One region of the Paenibacillus sp. FSL W8-0426 genome, then DNA from elsewhere that is predicted to be linked to it. Evidence: riboswitches for the same ligand, from Rfam matches in the RefSeq annotation. Region 1 holds a riboswitch; the other holds the start of a gene.
What was found. Region 1 has a riboswitch for thiamine pyrophosphate ahead of thiC (phosphomethylpyrimidine synthase ThiC). Riboswitches for the same ligand answer to the same signal wherever they lie in the genome.
Positions count from the first base shown of each region.

Region 2: it holds a riboswitch for thiamine pyrophosphate, as region 1 does, so the genes downstream of both, MKY59_RS18105 (thiamine phosphate synthase) here and thiC (phosphomethylpyrimidine synthase ThiC) in region 1, are expected to answer to the same signal.

Region 1 is NZ_CP150203.1:728,517-736,650, forward strand. Features, by position in the region: gene MKY59_RS03410 (Fe-Mn family superoxide dismutase) at 1-976, opposite strand, end outside; gene MKY59_RS03415 (alpha/beta fold hydrolase) at 1,142-2,167, opposite strand; gene MKY59_RS03420 (IclR family transcriptional regulator) at 2,714-3,457, shown strand; TPP riboswitch at 3,585-3,698, shown strand; gene thiC (phosphomethylpyrimidine synthase ThiC) at 4,082-5,818, shown strand; gene MKY59_RS03430 (hypothetical protein) at 5,969-6,661, opposite strand; gene MKY59_RS03435 (hypothetical protein) at 6,756-6,923, opposite strand; gene MKY59_RS03440 (zinc ribbon domain-containing protein) at 7,447-8,134, opposite strand, start outside.
Region 2 is NZ_CP150203.1:4,063,030-4,071,163, forward strand. Features, by position in the region: gene MKY59_RS18080 (response regulator transcription factor) at 19-714, opposite strand; gene MKY59_RS18085 (ThiF family adenylyltransferase) at 845-1,900, opposite strand; gene MKY59_RS18090 (thiazole synthase) at 1,897-2,664, opposite strand; gene thiS (sulfur carrier protein ThiS) at 2,667-2,870, opposite strand; gene thiO (glycine oxidase ThiO) at 2,867-4,087, opposite strand; gene MKY59_RS18105 (thiamine phosphate synthase) at 4,102-4,788, opposite strand; TPP riboswitch at 4,992-5,101, opposite strand; gene MKY59_RS18110 (hypothetical protein) at 5,253-6,239, opposite strand; gene MKY59_RS18115 (hypothetical protein) at 6,226-6,777, opposite strand; gene MKY59_RS18120 (hypothetical protein) at 6,770-7,171, opposite strand; gene MKY59_RS18125 (ABC transporter permease) at 7,188-7,673, opposite strand; gene MKY59_RS18130 (hypothetical protein) at 7,705-8,134, opposite strand, start outside.

The DNA.
Region 1 (8,134 bases):
GTTCCGCAAGATTGCCGGATGGTTTGCCTCCGCCATGAGGGTTCATAATCGTCCAGAAGATGGTGTGCAGGTAATGCCCGGCCCCGTTAAACGCCAGCTCGCGCTCCCAGTGCTTGACTAATTCGAAATTGTTCCTTTTTCGCGATTCAGCCAGCTTTTTCTCGGCGGTATTCAGGCCGTCCACATAGGATTGGTGATGTTTGTCATGATGGATGCGCATCGTCTTTTCGTCGATGTACGGCTCCAGCGCATTATACGCATAAGGAAGCGGCGGCAAGGTATGGCCTCCAATGGGGACCGGCCTGGCTTGCACGGGCGTATGCGCAGTAACGTCGGATGCGGAGCCCGGGGAAGTCGAATCCGCGTCCATGCCGGGCGGGATGGATGGCGTAGAGCCTGCCGGCTGACCGGGCGGGGGAGAGGAGCTGCCTTTGGCCCCGGCAATGCCCGAATTTTCACTGCTGCGTAATTTCCCCGCTGCGCCTCCTGCATTTGCGATTTCCGCCTGGATCAGCGAGGAAAGCGACTCTCCTTCGGCATCGCGCATGATGCCGGACTTGCCGAGCGTATCCAGAACGCCGAGAAAGTATTCCGATTCGCGAATAAAGTGCAGAATGGCGGTTTTGGCAGGCGGAGCGGCCAGTATAGCGGCGCTTTGCTCGAGCAGGGCATACAGTTGCCGAATAAACTCCCGGGATTGCGTGCTGGCCGTGTTTACCAAATCCTCAAAGGCTCGCAGGATATAAGGATCTGGCGGGTGCGTGCCCGGCAACAGCTGTTTCAAAAGCCGGTTGGCGGCAGCCCCCGTGCTGGCAAAAGCGGCCTGCCATTCCCCGAGCAGCTTGACATAGGCGGGCTCAAGATCGGGAACAAGCGCCAGAATGATGATTGTATGCTCCTTCTCTTGTTCTTTCCAGAAACGAATTTCCTCCAGGATCCGCAGTGGAAGCAGCTTTCCATATTCATACCAGTTCATAACGGATTAAACCTCCTAATCACCGAATTTCGTCCCAAAAATATATTCGGATAACAGGCTGTCTTATGTATACGAAAAAAAAGAGCCCTCAAGAGGAACCCAAGAGGACTCGAATTTTCATGCAATTCCATGTTTCTGATGCATAGGCTTCAGTTGCGCTGATCGTCAATGGCTGCCGCCGGTATTCTGCACATCATCGTCGTCGGTGTTTGTGACATGACTGAGGAATGTGGAGACGCGTCGCAAATATTCTTTTGGATGCTCGCGGAAAATCAGCTCATGGTGCGCTCCGTCAACAATCCATTCCTCCGAATTGGCATTCGACTGGTTGGCGGCGAGCAGCTCCGCGATCGGGTAAGGCGCCTTCTCGTCTTCCGTTCCGTGAACGAAGAAGATCGGGAAGGGATAATCCTTCTTTTTGACTTCTTGGTACGGAATTTGCTGCAAGCCTGTGCCATTCAGGACAGGGAACAACAGGTTCAAAATTTCCAGCGTCGGCTGGCGCGGCAGGTCAATTTGATTATGGATATTATGGTATAGCGTATCCGGTTCCAGCAGAAACGTGCTGTCCAATATCATGGCGTCGACGTCCTGGGTTAACAGCCCTGCCTGCAATGCCGTACCCGCTCCCATCGAAAATCCCCATACGACGATTTCCTGGGCGCCGCGCTGTTTGGCGAATTGGATCGCTCCGAGCAATTGCTTGGATTCCGCCTTGCCGCCCGTAGCGACGGCTTTGTTGACCTGGGAGGCAAAACCATAATCGAACATCACCACGTTGAACCCAAGCTGATGGGCATAATGCGCCAAATCGTACATGGGCACCCAGGTTTCCTCCCGGTTGGCTCCGTATCCATGGCTGAAGATGATCGTTTTGTTTACGTCGGCGTCGGCAGGAATGTACCAGCCTTGCATGATGCGGCTTCCGTCGACGGCCGGGAACGTGATGTCTTCGTATTTCATGTTTTTGGCCTGCATCGGATTGGAAAAGACGGGGGCTACCGTAGGGTTGGACAGCACCCAAGCGATGTAGCCGTGAAGCGCGATGAAGCAAAATAACAGAAAAAATACAACGGAGAGCAGCAACGCCACGATAATATGTTTAAGCCGGATCAGCCTCGGAGACAGCGAAGAGGGCAGATCGGAAACTTTCGTTTGCAGCGGGGCCTCGCTCTGGGATGTCGGAAACATACATGCCCCTCCTTTGTTGAATCGGCTAAAGATGACGACGAATTCTCACTGACGATCATTTTCTCCAAAACTGCCCGCCGCCGGATTACTGGGGCGAAGAGGAGGAAAGAGTCAGATTATGTCGACATGACAAGTTCGGTTCCGTGAAAAAAACAGAGTTGGACGGTTATACTTATACCATTCAGGCATAAGCGAAAATATGAATTCGCTTTCGGAAAGTTATTCCAATAGGAACGAGAAAATGTGGAAACGCTCGTTCTTTTCCTCTTTGTGATGGCGAATAGACTTTTTTATTATCGTATGTTCCACCATAGCCAATGTCAATTCTTCAGGCGTATTTGTTACCTAATTGTTATATAGTTCTTTAGATGCATGGTTATTATTTCCTTTGAGTGCAAAATACAGGGGATGAAGTCTGATAACCTAGACCCCACGATACTTCTTCCGGTTCGAATTTAACGGGCATCGGTTTACAGATGGAATCGTTTCTCATATAATTTATGTAACCGAGTTTCATGTGATGAAACATGAGGAGGGCATTCTGCCATGGAGGACCGAAAGTTAACCGTCCGGGCTGTAGAACGGGCGCTGGATATATTATTGTGTTTTACGACCCGCAGCGATCTGGGATTGACCGAAATTGCCAGCCAGATCGGATTGCATAAGAGCACCGTGCATCGTCTCATGGCTACCCTGGAAGACCGGGGATTTGTGATCCGCGATGCGGCGACCGAGAAATACAGACTCGGCATTCGCATTTGGGAACTATCCGCGCATATGTCCCGGAGCGACGATCCCGCCATTTTGCTGCTGCCGGCGATGGAACGGCTGAGAGATCGGCTCGGGGAGACGGTGAGCTTGTATCTGCGCGACGGTGCCGAACGGATTCGGATACAGGCCGTACAGAGCGATCAGGCGATCCGCCGGGTGGCTCCCGTTGGCGCAAGGCTGCCGTTGTCCGTAGGGGCTTCCAGCAAGGTGCTGATGGCTTTTGCAAGCGAGGAAGACCGGGAAGAACTGATGAACGGCCCGGAATGGCCCGTATTCATCGATCCGCAGGCGTATTTGGCGCAGATGGCGGATATTCGGAACGCCGGCTACGCCACAAGTTACGAAGAGCGCGAACCGGGGGCTGCGGCGGTGTCCGTGCCCATTATGGGCCGGGATGGCCGGATCGCCGCCGCGTTGTCCGTATCGGGGCCTGTCAGCCGCCTTTCCCAGGAGACGCTCCATGAGTATGCTCCGGTCCTGAAAGAAGCTGCGGCGCAGATGGGACTTATGCTGGCCTGATCCGAAACGGCATTTTGGAAAATAAGGTTGTTTTTCCGCCATGTTTAGGCTAATCTGTAATGGACAGCCCAAGACATGGGCTGACTGAACTGAATAGGACGCAGCGGCAAAGTTGCCGCTAGCCGTCAAACGTTACTGGGGGAGTCCGAATTGTCCGGACTGAGACGGAATCGCATGAGATTCCGGACCCTTAGCACCTGATCTGGATCATGCCAGCGTAGGGAAGTAATCGGCGAAACAACGACGAGCATCGTCAATATGCCTTGAGTGAAGCTCCCCTGTGGGTAGACTTGCCGTGGCACGTTTGGCGATGAAGGATAAAGCCGGTTCCCTTGGGGAACCGGCTTTTTTAATGCAGTATCCGAGACATCACCGCATCTCCGTGGCATTCCGACAAGGTGGAGATGTGTGATGCGGCGGCCATGGTTGCCATGTTCCCGCCCGCCCTGGAGCTGTATCCGTGTTTTTGAATTCGCCCGTGCTGTACTTCCTTCATGCTTGGCCTGATGAACAGGTGCGCAGAATGAGCAATGCCGGACCATACCATGAGGAGGAGAACGAGCGATGAGTACAGGACACGAAACAGCGGGACAGGAAAACCATCGGGATACGGAAAAAGAAAGCATGGGGCGGCTGCGGCCTTTTCCGGGCAGCCGCAAGGTATACATTCAGGGCTCGCGACCGGACCTGTTGGTCCCCGAACGCGAAATTGCCCTTCATGACACAAGCACTCCCCAAGGGGTGGAGCATAACGAACCGCTCCGCGTGTACGATACGAGCGGTCCGATGACCGATCCGGATTATGAGGTGGACATCCGGACGGGCCTGCCCGCGCTGCGCAGGAAGTGGATTACGGAGCGCGAGGACGTTGAGTCGTACGAAGGCCGGTCGATTAAGCCGGAGGACAACGGCTTGAAGCCGGGCAGCACAAGAGCTGGAGCCGAGACGTATCCCGGCGTTACCGGGAAACCGCTGCGGGCACGGGAAGGGCGATGCGTGACGCAGATGCACTATGCGCGGAGAGGCATCATTACGCCCGAGATGGAATTCGCGGCCATCCGCGAAGGTGTGGAGCCTGAATTCGTACGGCAGGAGCTGGCCAGCGGCCGAGCCATTTTGCCTTCCAATATCAATCATCCGGAGAGCGAACCGATGATGATCGGACGCCATTTTCACGTCAAAATCAATGCCAACATCGGCAATTCGGCCGTATCGTCTTCCATTGAGGAAGAGGTCGAGAAGATGACCTGGGCCGTCCGTTGGGGAGCGGATACGGTGATGGATCTGTCCACGGGCAAAGACATTCACACCACCCGCGAATGGATCATCCGCAATTCGCCGGTACCGATCGGCACGGTGCCGCTCTATCAGGCATTGGAAAAGGTCGGAGGGGAGGCGGAGGCGCTGACGTGGGAGCTGTACCGCGACACGCTGATCGAGCAGGCCGAGCAGGGCGTGGACTACTTTACGATTCATGCGGGCGTGCTGCTCCGCTATATTCCGATGACTGCCAAACGGATGACGGGCATCGTGTCACGGGGCGGATCGATCATGGCGGCCTGGTGTCTGGCGCATCATCAGGAAAATTTCCTGTACACCCATTTCGAAGAAATCTGCGAGATCATGAAGCGGTATGACGTCGCCTTTTCGCTGGGAGACGGCCTTCGCCCGGGCAGCATTTATGATGCCAATGACGAAGCGCAGATGGCGGAACTCGCGACGCTGGGGGAATTGACCCAGATCGCCTGGAAGCATGACGTGCAGGTGATGATTGAGGGTCCTGGACACGTGCCGATGCACAAAATCAAGGAAAACGTGGACTTGCAAATGGAGATTTGCCAGGAAGCGCCGTTCTACACGCTCGGCCCGCTGACCACGGACATTGCGCCGGGGTACGACCATATTACGTCGGCCATCGGGGCGGCCATGATCGGCTGGTTCGGCACATCCATGCTCTGTTACGTTACGCCGAAGGAACATCTCGGCTTGCCGAACAAGGACGATGTGCGCGAAGGCGTCATCGCCTACAAAATCGCGGCCCATGCCGCCGATCTGGCCAAAGGCCATCCGCGTGCGCAGCGCCGGGACGACGCGCTTTCCAAAGCTCGCTTCGAATTCCGCTGGCGCGACCAGTTCAACCTGTCGCTCGACCCGGAACGCGCCATGTCCTATCACGACGAAACACTGCCTGCCGAAGGAGCGAAGCAGGCGCATTTCTGCTCGATGTGCGGACCGAAGTTCTGCAGCATGCGCATTACGCAGGATATCCGTGCATTTGCCGCGGAGAAGGGATTGTCGGAACAAGAGGCGGTTGCCGCAGGCATGCAGGAAAAGGCCGAAGAATACCGGATGCGCTCATAATGCCGGCCTTCTTGCGCGGTTGTCCGCGAATCCGTTAAATTGGCGTTATTTGTCTGTCCGCAACAAAACGGACAGGAGGAGAAGCAAAACAGCAAAAAGCAGTTCATCTCCCTATCTTGGGGAATGAACTGCTTTTTTGCATGTCATGTATCACAAGCCAGACTTTAGCTGCATATTCAATTCCCGTTGCAAATACGGTGCCAGAACGGAAAGGGGACTGTGCACGGTTATGCCGCTAGCCATCGTTACCCGTGCTGCCGCCGGAGCCATGGACAACTGGGCGGCAATCGGCGTCCAACCCGAATATCGTTCGGCATGCCGCATCAATCCCGCCTGAACGGCTGCCGCGTAACCTTCGCGGTCTCCGCGCATAATCAGCTCGAACGTGCCTGGCAGCAATACGCTCTTGGCTTGAAGGGCATGATTTGACGCTTGATGTTCCTCCTCCGGCTGTAAATGGCGCAAAAAGCGGTCCATCGTTCCTTGGACGGTGGATGGGTTGGTGAAGGCGAGCAAATAGGGCTTCGGCTGGCGCTGCATCATCGATAACAAGGGATCGTCGATGCCGATCACGGGAATGGAAGCGGGCAGGGTCTCCTGGTCCAGAACGGCCGTGAAGAGCGTGCAGGTGACGAGAATGGCATCGGCATGGCATCGGGCGATCCATTCCATCGTGCGGGCTACTTTGTCGCGGACGGTGTTTTCGGTGAAGTCTGCGTCGCTTTTGATCCGGTCTAGTCCCGGATCGACGTAGTGCACCAGTTCGACGTCATAGGCAGACAGCGCCTCCTCGATGAGTGCAATATTGGAATAATGGGCATGAAAGCAAGCGATGGTCATCATGAGGCATTCCCCTTTAGGATTGTTGCGGGAACCGTGTGAAGGTGCCGCGAACGTTTTAGCCCATTATAGAAACAGGAAGGGGGAATGTACAGCATTATCGCATGGATGGGGAGGCATTCTTTTTGGCCATTTTTTGCTGCAAAATGTCGTGGAAGGTCAACTCTTGGGTATCCCGGTTTTCTTTTTTCGGAGCGTTGACCGCTGCATTTCGCGGATACTGGTGATGGTATGGGATCATTTGCTGAATAGGCATGCGGATCATTCGGGTTCCTCCTTTTTGAGAACAGGTTATATGTAATATAAATATGATGATTTCAGAGCATGTTGATTGTTGTTTGCAAAATAGGCATATATGACTTGTTAGATGAAACAAGGGTGTGTAATGAACCTTTCCAAATCGGAATGTAGTGATTTTAACCCGATTTTCGAAATTGTAAACATTTTTAGCGATATTCAGGAGTAAAGGACCGTATATTAGGGGCGGTATATGGGAGCATGGGGCGGGGGGGTGTGCGGATAGTCCCGATCAAGCAAGACCAAAATGGGTCGAAAATAAGTCGTTTTGTCTGGTTGCATAGAAGGGGATAAGCGAACGAAATTGGTTCAATGGTCTGTAAGTACGGATAACAGAAGAACGGAAGAAGTGGGCGGCAGGGAATAGGGGAAATGAAACCGAATCGCATCATCGATGTGCAGGAAGGCGCACGCAAGGTGGGCGGGCAAACATAAAAAAAGCTGCCGGGACCCTTCCCGACAGCAAGCATGTTCAACATATTGCAGCCAAGTTATGAGCGTGGCCGGACGGCGATGTACAGTTCCGCCTGCATGTTCAGGGGATCGAGACTGCGTTCATCGTACAGCTCGAAGTCCCCGGTAAACGTGCGTTCGTCCCGGTTGTTCCAAGCCCATACAGCCCCCCAGGCTTCGCTGACCACTTCGGCCATGGGGCCTGTTCTGGTTGCAAATACAGCGTATGTCGCGGGCGGGATTTCAATGACTTCCAGATGGGGCGGCAGTGCATCGCCCGGTGCCAGTTCATGTCCAACCAGAATCGTGTATTCTCCGAGAACTCCATCCGCATAATCCGTGTAGCAGCCATAACGAGGCGTCGTGGCAGCAGGAAGGTCAGGCAAGCTCCAGTAACGCTCCCACAGCGCTTGTATGCTGCCTTTGCCGCTCATCTCCGCGCCATTGCTGGTTCTGGCGGTGACGCCGGCTAACCGTTTCGCTGGCAGGGTGACATACGTGACAGGCTGTGCCGAGGGAGATGCGTTATGCTCCTGCTTCAATTCGGCAGACGTCATCCCGGCTTGCGCGGATGCACTCCATCGTTTTAGGAAGGGAAGCTGATGGCGAAGCATCGATCGCGCGGACGGCTCGTCCATGCCTTCCTGAACGAGAATTGCGGTGCACATCTCAATCATGCCGTCCAGCGATATGTCCGGCTGCTCGAAACGCCCCTCCTTATAACAA
Region 2 (8,134 bases), 3.3 Mb from region 1:
TTAAGGATCTGGCCATTTTTAATGGGAAGAATGAAGCATATAACCCACTCCGCGCACAGTTTGAATGAGTTTGACGCCCCTACCCTTGTCCACTTTTTCACGCAAATGTTTGATATACACATCCACCACGTTCGTATCCATTTGAAAATCATAGCCCCATACTTCCGATAAGATCGCCTTCCGCGAACAGGCTTCGTTTGCATGCCGCGCCAAAAACTCCAACAATTCGTATTCTTTCGGCGTGAGCGTCAAATACTCCCCAGCCCGGCTGACTCTCCGCGAGCGCAAATTGATTTTAAGGTCATGCACCATGATAACTTCTTCGTCGAACTGCGAACCTTGAGAAAACAAGCGAAGCAAATTTCGAATCCTTGCCATCAATATACTCGGCTCGCTCTCTTGCTCGAGTATGTCGTTTGCCCCGCTGTCCAACCATTCCACGATTCGATCCGCGGATATTGCGGTCGTAATAATTATAAACGGAATGTTGTGATGGTTCTGTCCGCGATGCCACTTCAATCCTTCGTCGGGCTGGATTGTGTCTTCAGGAGCAGCGGTCCAGATGATCATAGACAGATTCTGCTTGACCATCTCCAATTGCTGCTTGTATGTACCTGCGCTGGCCAAGAGCACGGCATAGCCCTCGGCACTCAGCGCTTCTTTTAGCGACCTTGTCTGTTCCTGGGCGCCAACAAGTAAAATGGTCGTTTTCATCCGTTCACCCGGCCTTGGACAAATTCTTTCTCTGTAGAGGTCGCGTGCGATCCTCCATATGTCGTTATGATGCCGAAAAACGAAAAAGTCCATTCCTCGAAAGGAACGAACTTGAATTTGGTGCACGGCATTAGCCAAAATAGCGATGGACAAGCGTGCGTGCTTCAGCAGTATCTTTGGTCCCGTGGACGAGGATCCGACCGTCTTGAAAAATAACCATCCGATGTTCCCCTAGGCTGAACGAGACCAGAAACGGATTGTGTTCCACGACCCCTTCCCCAAGCTTACCCAAACGTTCAGCGGTCTGTTGGAGATCCAGCTTCAATGGGCGGGAAGGACGGATCTGCACCGTATCCCTGCCGCAGAGCACGTCCGTTTTTTCGAGATTCGAGGCGGATAAATACGGAAATGAAGCCGATGCGCTGCACGAAGGACAATCCGGCTTCTTCGCGCCATCCACGTTGATCGTTATGTACTCGTTCCGCCACAGGTCAAACGACAGCAGCTTGCGCCTTAAGGCGCCATGATTTCCGCTAAGAAGCTTCATGGCTTCTGCAGTCTGATTGGCCGTGACCATCTGCACGGCTTGCGGAATGATTCCAGAAGTATCGCAGGTATCCCCGCCCAACGGCACCTCTCCGAGCAAACAATTCAAACAAGGGGTTTCCCCTGGCATAAAGGTGTAGGTAATCCCGTAGCTGCCTACGCACCCACCGTAAATCCATGGTTTGCGATGTTTTTGGCACATATCGTTGATCAGCAGTCTTGTATCAAAGTTATCCGTTGCATCCATCACCAGATCGACATCCGCAATGAGTTCTTCCAATTCATCCGTCCGCACATCCATGACTTTTCCAACGATGTCTACTGTGGAATTAATCTCTTTCAGACGCTTTACAGCAGCGATCGCTTTCGGCATGCGCTCCAATGCGTCCTTCTCTGTGTAGAGCTGCTGGCGCTGCAGGTTGCTCCACTCCACGTAATCGCGATCGGCGATCGTGATATGCCCGATTCCGGCACGTGCCAACGTCTCGGCGATTCCCGTTCCCAGCGCGCCTGCACCAATGATCAGTACACGGCTTCCTTTCAGCCGCTCCTGTCCGTTTTTGCCCAGCGGCGCGAATCGTTCCTGCCGTGAGTAACGGTTTTCTTGCTCTGGATGCTCGTTCGTGTTCGGGTTTGTCATGACTGAACCATTCCTTCCGCAGGACTGCTCGCTGCTGCATAACGCTTGACGGGGATCATGCCTGCCTCGTATGCCAATCTCCCTGCTTCAACGCCCATTCGCATGGCCTTAGCCATCTTAACCGGATCGCGTGAACCTGAAACAGCCGTATTAAGCAATACGCCATCTGCCCCCAGCTCCATCGCTTGGGCAGCATCTTTGGGAGAACGAAGGCCTGCATCCACAATGACCGGAACCGCAGCCTGTTCAATGATCAGCTCAAGATTGTACGGATTTATCAGCCCTTTGCCCGCACCAATCGGCGAGGCCCCGGGCATCACGGCGTGTACACCGAGCAATTGCAGACGTTTGGCCAAAATGACGTCATCCGAAATATACGGCAGCACCGTAAATCCTCTTTCAAGCAGCATCTCGCAAGCCCTGTACGTTTCGATCGGGTCGGGCAACAACGTTCGCCCATCGCCGATCACTTCTACCTTAATCATATCACAAAGTCCCGATGCCCGTGCCAATTCGGCGATGCGTACCGCTTCTTCGGCATTCGTCGCTCCAGCGGTATTCGGCAGCAACGTGAATCGACTCAGGTCCAACGTGTCGAGAAAATGCTTGCGTTCCCGCTGCTCCAAATTCAAGCGCCTTATAGCAAATGTCAGAACCTCTGTACCTGATGCCTCAACCGCCTGTCGTTGTACATCCAAGTCTTCGAATTTCCCTGTTCCCAGCAGCAATCTCGATTCAAAGGCATATTTTCCAATGTTTAACATACTTATCCGCCTCCCACAAAATGTACGATTTCGATTCGGTCTCCGTTTTTCAGCGGCGTCGTCTCATGAAGCTCTCGCGTTAAAATTTGCCGATTCAGTTCAACAACGACGGTTTTCACCTGAAGATTGAAAGAGAGCAACAATTTGTCCACACGATTCAACTGGTCTTCAATCTCCATCGATTGTCCGTTGACGATAATATTCAATGCATCATCCCCTTTCCGCTTAAGCGCTCCGGATTGAAAGCAGCAATCCCGAGTTCACCGGCCGATTTCCCCTCGATCAAATCCGCCAACACACTGCCTGTGATAGCGCTGAGCAAAATACCGTTCCGATAATGTCCGAAAGCGGCATACAATCCCGAATATTGTTCGCTTTCCCCCAAATACGGCAAACCATCCGGAGTCGATGGTCTCACGCCGGCCCAGGCTCGCTCGAATCGGGCGTGCGCAACGGCGGGAACCCATGCTGCCGCGGCGGAGATCAGTTTCTGGATTCCTCCAGGGGTCACATGCAAATCCGAAGCTCCCGCCAAGCTTGTTGCACCCAACCACACTTCTCCATTCGCTTTTGGAACGATATAAACATCTTCCGCATAAACGGTCCTGTCCGGTATATTTCCCCGTGCAGCGTCATGATGCGAAAACCGGACAGCAACCATTTCTCCCTTTACCGGCACGACAGGCATGTTCAACCCTACGCTTTCCATCAACTCTACTCCTTGCAGCCCGGCCGCGACTATGACATTTTTACATGTCAACATGCCAATGGAGGTTTGAACCCCTTGTATGCGCCCTGCCCCGGTTTGCAGCGTTACATTCTGAATGCCTTCCATGATTCGAGCCCCGTATGCTTGAGCGGACTTGGCATAAGCTGTGACAAGGTTTAACGGCAGCACTTCGCTTTCAGCTTGCCTGTACAACCCGCCATACGTATCCCGGCTTAGCCAGGGTGCTTGACGCTGCAGTTCCTGCCGATCCCAATACGTGCATGCATTCGAATCTGTTTCATATGCGGCTGCATATAGTCCTGCCTTTTGTCCGCTTCGAAAAGGCGTAATGAACCCGGCCTGCCGCAAGCCAATGTCAATTCCGCTCATCGCTTGAATATGCTCCCTCTGCCGGTGAACCCGTTCACGGCTGCGCCGGGCAAGCTCCGCCATGGCCGCATGATGAAAGTGCTCACTGTCGGCAGCCAGCATGCCGGCCGCCGCCGATGACGTCCCTCCACCCATTCGGGCTCGTTCCAGGAGCATTACTTCCTGCCCGCGGGCTGCCAATTCATAAGCAATGGAACAACCGATGACACCCCCTCCGATCACGATCGTTTCGGCAGACATGTCCTTTCGCGAACGTGGATTCTCTTTTTTGTCGAGAATGTCGAACCCCGAACTACCGTCTAAGCTAATGCGATCATCAAACAACGATTGCCCCTCCTTCATCTTCGTTCAATGGCGTCATTCATGGGCCGTACACCGGACATAGCCTGTTTGAATGCAGCGGCTGCTTGCTCAGGTTTACTGTTCTCCCATATGGCGGACATGACCGCAATCCCGCTTGCCCCGGCTGCGTAAATCGCATCCACGGCATCAAGGCGAATTCCGCCGATCGCAATGACGGGAATGCAAAGGGAGCTGCATATCGCTTTCAATGCAGGTATGCCTCTTGGCGCAGCGCCAATTTTGCTGTTGGTAGCAAAAACGTGCCCAAAAATAACATAATCTGCGCCTTGGCGCTCAGCGGATTTCGCCCCTTCCAAGGAATGCACGGAAACGCCCAGACGGATCGGTTCATGCTTGTTGTCCATCCGGATGGTTGTGCCATACTGTTTGAAATCCGATTCCCCCCTGTGCACGCCGCACAACTTAGGAACAGAAAAACCATCCATTCGATCAGGAATGCCATTAACGACAATTTGCGAAGCCGGGATACCCGCTTCTTGCATTCGTTCGGCCCAATGCAATCTTTGGTTGATCGCAAGATGTTTTTCCCGAATATGAATGTAATCCACCCAAGGGGTCACCCGGATCGCCTTTTCAAGAAAAACATCAAGGTCCCCCGTTCCGTTTGAAATGACATGGAGCTCCAATGATGAAGGTACTGATTGAGTTTGCGAAGCAACCATAACTCGGTTCACCTGCCTTTCGCTGAAAGAACACAAAAAACCACTCCCGCAGGGGAGTGGCGACTTATTCGTATCTTTCGTGCAATGCAAGGCAAATGCGAAACCAATGGGCATTATTCTCACGCGTTTATGCATGGAACGAGCATTGCCGATAATCGCATTGCAATCCAAGCGACGGCTGAAATACAGCCTTCCTTGTCATGACGAAAAACGTGCCACTTCCCTACGCTGGTATGATCCAGATCAGGTACAAAGGGTCCGGAATCGAATTATTCCATCTCAGCCGCATCGCGCGGCACCCCTAGTGCTCTTATGAAGTTGTAGCCTATATTACCATAGGCATCCTGTTTTGTCATCGATCATTTTTGCGTGCACTGCCAAAAATCAGGAAGATCAGCGCTTTTTTAGGTTAGACTACGCAGCTGAAAATATCGCACTATCCAGTGCCTTTTCGTCGGAGGATACTAGCGATTGATATAACAATTTTGCTCAAAATAGCCTCGAGCCGCTGCCTCCTGGGCATCCGTAAAAACTTCCTCCGGCCTGTATCCGTTCGAGCATGTGGCCGGATAATAATATTTGATGCCGCTGTCAGGATCCACACCGCCGATCACGGCCGCCCTCTTAACAAGCCGGCCGCCTCCGATGGCAAAGTTGTTGATTTTTCGGCCTCCGCTCGGAATACCCTGAATGAAAGCAATGATCCCTGTGTCATTTATAGAGTTGTACCAGTCTTCCTGGGAGATGAGCGGCAGAGTAAACGTGTATGAGATGCCATTTCTTCTGGCAAATTCGTTGTGACGATTGATGACCTCGGCCAAATCCTCCTGAACGGCACTGACAATCCGGCTTCTGCGCACATGTTCAAAATGTTGATCATCTCTCAGCAACGGGATCCGTGTCGACGCGATGAGTTCGTTCCGAAAGCCTTCAAGCCACATTTGCTTTTCGGCATCATAGGCGTAGACATAACTATCCAACGTGAAATTGATGCTGTTTCCGTCTTCGTCTGCATAGGTATAGGGTTTCTTTGGGCTCCACACGTGACGAAAAGAGTTTTCGGACTCCCCCATCATTTCCGTCTCATTGGCATACATGTAGTAACCGTCGTAGTCCAGAACAACGATAGCCGGGATATAATCGAACAAGGAGCGAATCGCTGGCGGATCGTCCTGAATCCCCAAATTAAGAGCCATCGTTTGCGTAAACGTCTCCAGCGCCAAATCTTTATCAGCGTTCACAAACTTTGATGAACCGTAGCCCGCTTCTCCACTTTGCTTTTCGTTCTGGTGCATGACCATGCCAGCGTCCATGACGGCAGTCCTCAGCGCTGTCTCGTATCTATTGCTGAGGATCTGGGCCTCTTGGAGTTCCCGACTGCTCTGCGACACGATCCAAAAAAACGGAAAAAAGACAAGCACAAAAACGATGGACAGCTCAGTAATCTTCATTCAGCACCATCCCTCCATACGTGGTAAACACGGCGGGAGATTGGATTGTCCCATTTAGCCATTCGCGGATAAGCATTGCGGGGGTTCGATTCGTATTTCTGACGGACACGGTAAAAAAATCCCCTACTGTAAACGTGTATCTTCGAGCAGGATCCTCCGCGGTTTCTAAACCGTCGGTCGGAAAAAGCTTCTCTTTGATTTGGCTTGAATAATATCCATCCAAAACCGTCTCGTACGTCCCCGTAAAAGTCGCAGGATTTTGGGGATCGATGTAATTCGGCACATATTTTTTGTGCAAATGCTCCATTGAAATGTCGTAGACATTGCCCGTGCGCGCCAATTGTTCTTCGAATTCGGCAAACATCGCTGGAGAAATGTAACCTTTGGTGCGAGCGGAATCAACAAAACGCGTGACGGTCTGGTAAACGGTCATCCGGGAAATCTCATCCTGCCGATCTGCCGTTTCGGCAGCCGGATATACATATAGCAGAAGTACCGCCAACAAGACGGCAAGCAGTTTGGATGCGGCATTAATCAATATCTCCGGCCTCCTTCCAGAACGAGATTTTATTCAGCTGCCCGGACTCGTCTCTGATAAACTCAGGCCTGTAGAGACCCATAAGCTGGACCGGAACGGTCGCCCCCCTGTCTGCCAAAGGGTCTATACGATAGGCGCTTCCGTCCACCTCCACCTGAATGGTTGTCCCCGTCATCTGTCTGACCGTATGCAGCACTTCCGCTCCGCTATAACGTTCCGGCTCAGAAATTCTCAGCGTTGCTGTCAACTTGCCCTCCATAGCTTCCGTTCCCTGGATGGTCTGATCAATGGTCTGTGCCAAGTGGCGAACATGATGCTGTCCGTGCATACAAGCTGCAACAAACATAACTACCGCCGTGCAAAACAACATAAGCTGCTGCGTGTTTCGGGACATCACCCTCCAGCTCCTGTCACGATTGTGTGAAAATAAGCCCTCTCACCACATTGGACTTATCTTTCACGATGATCGCTTTGAATTTCCCGCTCGGATTGACGTATTGGTTGTCTTTCTCGTTCATCGTTTGATTAATGCTCCCTACCTTGTTATCAGGCGCGATCACCGAGCCATAATCTGCGTTATTGACGTCACGTGAAATGTTCAATTCATTGCCGTACCATTGTCCCGCTGCGTTTTTGCCAGTAATGATCTGAATGCCGAACTGGTCCTTGTCCGCATACTTTCGCAGCGCATTGGTCACCTGGGAGCCGCTGATCGTTGTTCCGTCATAAACGGTGAATGCAGCCTGAGACAATTCGGTCTGAATGTCCGCGAAGTTGTTTTGTGCCGTCTTGGTGGCCTCCTGGGCCGATATAAACAGCAGCACCACGATCGTAATCAAGGCAATCGTCAAAAAAATCCCGGCAGCAACCTTTAGCGCACTGGATGCATTGTTCATTTTCAATTCCTCCCAAAATAAGTTGTATGATTTATAATTGTTGGATTTGTTCGTAATACATGTTCATCTGCAGGAAGCTCATGCCAACAAGCGGGACGACCAAGTAGAGAAAGACCAGTGCATACATAGGCGCAAACCCGATCATTTTTCCCCATGCAGCCTTGGCATCGACCATTTTGGCGTACTCCTGCTTGCGTTGTTCAAAATAAAAAGACATCATGCTATCCAGATCATCAAATGCTTCCTGGATCGAAATTTTGCCCAGCGCAAGCTGCAGCTTGTCCACAAGGCGTTGAAACTCCGGGAGCCGCGCATCCGCCTTTAAATGTTCAAGGGCATCCTCCGGCCCATGTTCGAAATGAAGCAGGCACTTTTGCAAAGGGCGTTTGAAAATGACGGCAAACCGGTTAAGCCACTCCAGAATCTCTTCCACCGACATCCGCTCCATGTCGCGCAAAATT